2 regions of the Salinisphaera sp. C84B14 genome follow, and region 1 is predicted to be linked to the other one. Evidence: riboswitches for the same ligand, from Rfam matches in the RefSeq annotation. Region 1 holds a riboswitch; the other holds the start of a gene.
The links. Region 1 has a riboswitch for glycine ahead of C84B14_RS17400 (D-amino acid dehydrogenase). Riboswitches for the same ligand answer to the same signal wherever they lie in the genome.

Region 1 (2,454 bases):
GATGCTGGTCGTCGATCTCGATCATTTCAAACGCGTGAACGACGACTATGGTCACGATGCCGGCGACATGGCGCTGTGCTTCGTTGCTGAACTGCTGGCCTCGCGCATTCGCCAGACCGACGTCGCCGGCCGGCTGGGCGGCGAGGAGTTCGGGATTCTCTTGTCCGATGTGGATCTGGAACATGCGCGCCGGATCGCCGTCGACCTGCGCGATCTCGTTCGCGACCGGCCGTTCCGCTACCGCGGTAAGGATATTCCGATGTCGGTAAGCATCGGTATCGCCGAACTCGGGCGCGACGGCATGGATTTCAGAACGCTTTTCTCCAAAGCCGATCGTCGTCTGTACCAGGCCAAGGCCGAAGGGCGTAATCGCGTTGTCGGTTGATGCCGATACTTCGTACGGCCCCAATGGCGCTTCGGCCTGTTCGTAATCGTCCGGCTGATAACAGGCATACGTGAAACCAGCCGCGCCGCGTCCAACGCCTGCGAAGCCATGGAAAATGAAAGACGGGCAGCTGCCTAAGAAGATACGTGCCGACGGCTACGACGCCCTGACCCTTTAACGACGAGATGAGGCTTGCCGGCGTTTTCCAGTCGATGCCCGGCGCTGGTCGTGCCTGGCCCGGCGCCGTCACGGACACCAGACAGGCCAGGGTCGTGCGTACGGATGGATATATCCTGTATGGCGCATCGTCACTCGGTACCGAGCGCGGCGCGATGCCTTGCGCGGTGGCGTTCGGGGAGTGTTGGCATGGGGATTGCTCGTGGTATCTTGCCAAGTAAGCACGCCCGATCTTGAACATCGTCGCGGGCGACGTCATGTCCAGGCCAAAAGCCAACCGACAGGTCTAGAACATCAACGCGATAGCGGGAGAGATCGGCGCACGGCGCCGGCGCCGAAGGAGCAACCGCCCCGGAAACTCTCAGGCACCAAGGACCGTTATCGCGGCCATATCCGAAGAGTCGCGCGGCCGCTGGGCCGGCGTGCACCGAAGGAGCAAGCACACGGTGACAACGCCGTGGGTGAATCTCTCAGGTCCAAGTGACGGAAGGGGCGGCACCTGCACGAGTGCAGGGCATCCACGCACGACACCACCGGATAAAGGCATATGAAACATATAGCAATCATCGGCGGCGGAATCACCGGGGTCACCACGGCCTACGCTCTGGTCCGCCGCGGCTATACCGTGACCCTTTTTGACCGCAATCGCTATGCGGCGATGGAAACCTCGTTCGCCAACGGCGGCCAGCTGTCGGCCTCGAACGCCGAGGTCTGGAATCACTGGCCAATGGTCTTCAAGGGCATGAAATGGATGTTTCGCAGCGACGCACCCTTGTTGGTCAACCCGAAACCTTCCTGGCACAAGCTCTCATGGTTTCTGGAATTCATTGGCGCCATTCCACAGTACGGGCGCAATACCACCGAAACCGCACGAATGGCGATCGAGGCGCGTGAGTTTCTATTCTCCTGGGCGGAGCGTGAAAACATCGATTTCGACGTCAAGCGAAAAGGCATCCTGCATATCTATCGTAATCGGGCCGGCTATCGGCACGCCGAGAAAGTCTCGAAGCTGCTGGCCGCAGGCGGGCTCGAGCGGCAGCCGGTCACACCCGACGAGATGCGTGCAATCGAGCCCGCGCTGGCCGGCGAGTATTACGGCGGCTTCTTCACGGAAAGCGATTCCAGCGGCGATATCCACAAGTTCACCCAGGGGCTGGCCCGGGCCGCGCAGGCGCAGGGCGTGCAGTTTCGCTACAACAACACCGTAGAAAGCGTCAAGACCGACGGTCGCAGGGTGACGATAGCGGCCTGTGACAACGACACGCCCGAGGACCGGGTGACGCTCGATTTCGACGGGGTGGTGGTCTGTGCCGGCACCGGCAGCCGCGAGATCGCCTCGCAGCTGGGCGACCGGGTCAACGTTTATCCGGTGAAGGGTTATTCGATTACCGTGAATCTGGAAGACGAGGCATCGAAACAGGGCGCGCCCGAGGTGAGCCTGCTCGATGACGAAACCAAGCTCGTTTGTGCGCGTCTGGGCGACGACCGCTTTCGTGTGGCCGGCACCGCCGAGTTCAACGGATTCAACCGCGATATTCGCGCCGACCGTATTGCGCCACTGGTCGAGTGGGTGAAGCAGTGCTTTCCCGACGTCAAGACCCGTCAGGTGGTGCCCTGGGCCGGGCTGCGCCCGATGATGCCGAACATGATGCCGCGGGTCGGGGCCGGGCGCGCACCGAACGTGTTCTACAACACCGGGCACGGCCACCTGGGCTGGACGCTGTCAGCGCTCACCGCCGATTCGATTGCGGCGATCGTCGATGACGCGGCAACCGAAAAACAGGGACCGACGACGGTGAATAACGGGTAGAATAGTTGCCCGCGCCGTTCTGGCGCAGTGTTTCTTCGGGCGCGCGTCCGCGCCCGTGCCTTCAGGCTATGCATGTCCGTCC
Region 2 (2,454 bases), on a different contig from region 1:
CCGCTTTCGGACGGTCGTTGCTCGCTCGCCTGGCACGCCGACGATGCGCTCGCCGCGGAGCTTGCCGAACTCGACGACGAGACGTTTCGTGCACGCCTGAGCGAAGCCAGCGGGCATGTGCTGGGTGAAATCGAGCATATGGATCGGCGGGCGTCCTTCCCGCTCAAGCTCCAGCATGCCCGCGAATATTGTCGTCCGCGGGTGGCGCTGGCCGGCGATGCCGCGCATGTGGTGCACCCGATGGCGGGTCAGGGGGTCAACCTTGGCCTTCTCGACGTGGCGGGCATGGTCGAAGCGCTCGAAGCCGGGCGCGCGGCCGGTCGCGATGCCGGCGACATGACCTACCTGCGCCGCTATCAGCGTGCGCGCATGGCCGAGAACCTGATGATGTTGGGCATCACCGACGCCTTCAAACGCGTCTATGGCAGCGCCAACCCCTTGCTGCGCAACCTGCGCCAGAGCGCGATCGCGGCGGCAGCGAACCTTGCCCCGGTTCGCCAGATCATGATTCACCATGCGGTGGGTCTGTCCGACAACGGCCCGCGGCTGCTGCAATAACGCAAAACGCCTGTATTTTGCAGTGAAAAGCGGTTCCGGGGCCGACGCTTGGCCTGTATGGATCGCGCCGGTATAGTCGAGGCCACGGTCAATAACCGCGTGGGAGAGAACGGGCCATCGCCCGTCACCGAAGGCGCAAATTTCCGCCCGGAAACGCTCAGGTACCCGAACCACGCGCGCGCCGGCGTCATGACGCGCCGGCTTGATCGACTCTGGAGAGCAGTCGTGTGAACCACGGCTCACCGAAGGGGCGAATCTCTCAGGTGCCAGGACAGAGGGGCGGCAGGCGAAAGCCCGGGCCGGCCCGTATTCTGTTGATTCATCTGCAAAGAGATTGTCATGGCCAAACGCACCCCGCTCTATGACGCACATGTCGCCGACGGCGCCAAGCTTGTGGATTTCGCCGGCTGGGACATGCCGATCGACTACGGCTCCCAGATCTCCGAACACAACGCCGTACGCGAGAGCGTGGGCATGTTCGACGTGTCGCATATGGCCGTCGTCGATATCCGCGGTCGAGAGTCGCGCGAATTCCTGCGCTGGCTGCTGGCCAATGACGTGGCCAAGATCGACGAGGCCGGGCGCGCGCTCTATACCTGCATGCTCAACACCCGCGGCGGCGTGATCGACGATCTCATCGTCTATCACCTGAGTGACGATCTGTATCGCGTCGTGGTCAATGCAGCGACCACGGAAAAGGATCTGGCCTGGATCGGCAGTCAGGCCCGCGATTACGACGTGTCGATCGAGCACCGCCAGGATCTGGCCATTATCGCCGTGCAGGGCCCGCGCGGGCGCGACATCGCCGCCGAGCTGTTCGACGACGATTTGAAGGCCGCTGCGCTCAAGCTAAAGCCGTTTCGCGTGGTCGCGCAGGATGATCGCTCGATCGGGCGCACCGGCTATACCGGCGAAGACGGTTTCGAGCTCGTACTACCGGCCGACGAGGCCGTGAACGCATGGAAGACGCTGCGCGACAAGGGCGTAGCGCCCATCGGCCTGGGCGCGCGCGACACGCTGCGCCTGGAAGCGGGCCTGAATCTTTATGGCCAGGATATGGACGAAGACCGCACCCCGCTGGAATCGGGCCTGGCCTGGACCGTGGCCTTCAAGCCCGAAGAGCGCGATTTTGTTGGCCGCTCGGCGCTGGAGCACATGCGCGCACAGGGCGTCGACCAAAAGCTGGTTGGGCTGGTGCTGGAAGGGCGTGGCGTGATGCGCAGCAAGACCGCGGTGCGTGCCGTCGACAGCGATGTCGAGGAAGAACATGCCGAGGGCAAAATCACCAGCGGCAGCTATGCGCCGACGTTGTCGTGCTCGGTCGCGCTCGCCCGAGTGCCCGCCGATTGGGAACACAGCGTCGAAGTGTGTTTGCGCGGCAAGTGGCAGCCTGCGCGCATCGTTCGCTATCCGTTCGTGCGTAATGGCGAGAGCCGCCTCGACGACTGAGCGTTTTTCTCAGTAGCCTTTAATCCACCGAACCATCGCGCGCACCGCGCCAACCTGCTGCAAGGGGAGCCCCATGAGCGAAGTACCCAAGGATCTGTCCTATACCAAGACCCACGAATGGATCGACTACGACGGCGACGGCACCTGCACGGTCGGCATCACCGACTATGCGCAGTCCTCGCTCGGCGACCTGGTATTCGTCGAACTGCCCGACGCCGGTACCAAGGTGGGCGCCGGCGATGCGGTGGCCGTGGTGGAATCGGTCAAGGCGGCCTCGGATATCTATGCGCCGCTCGACGGCGAAATCGCCGAGATCAACGAACAACTCGAGGATTCGCCGGAGCTGGTCAACGAAGATCCGTTTGGCGAAGGGTGGCTGTTCAAGATGACGGTTTCCGATCCGGAACAGGTCGAGAAACTGCTCGATGCCGATGCCTACGAAGGCAT

Region 2: linked by a shared signal. The riboswitch ahead of gcvT (glycine cleavage system aminomethyltransferase GcvT) and the one ahead of C84B14_RS17400 (D-amino acid dehydrogenase) in region 1 are both predicted to bind glycine.

What each region holds. Positions count from the first base shown of each region.
Region 1 covers NZ_APNL01000030.1:18,970-21,423, reverse strand. The annotation lists gene C84B14_RS17405 (GGDEF domain-containing protein) at 1-385, shown strand, start outside; glycine riboswitch at 859-950, shown strand; glycine riboswitch at 951-1,055, shown strand; gene C84B14_RS17400 (D-amino acid dehydrogenase) at 1,110-2,372, shown strand; gene C84B14_RS17395 (DEAD/DEAH box helicase) at 2,445-2,454, shown strand, end outside.
Region 2 covers NZ_APNL01000006.1:97,177-99,630, forward strand. The annotation lists gene C84B14_RS06865 (UbiH/UbiF/VisC/COQ6 family ubiquinone biosynthesis hydroxylase) at 1-558, shown strand, start outside; glycine riboswitch at 649-741, shown strand; glycine riboswitch at 761-843, shown strand; gene gcvT (glycine cleavage system aminomethyltransferase GcvT) at 898-2,007, shown strand; gene gcvH (glycine cleavage system protein GcvH) at 2,081-2,454, shown strand, end outside.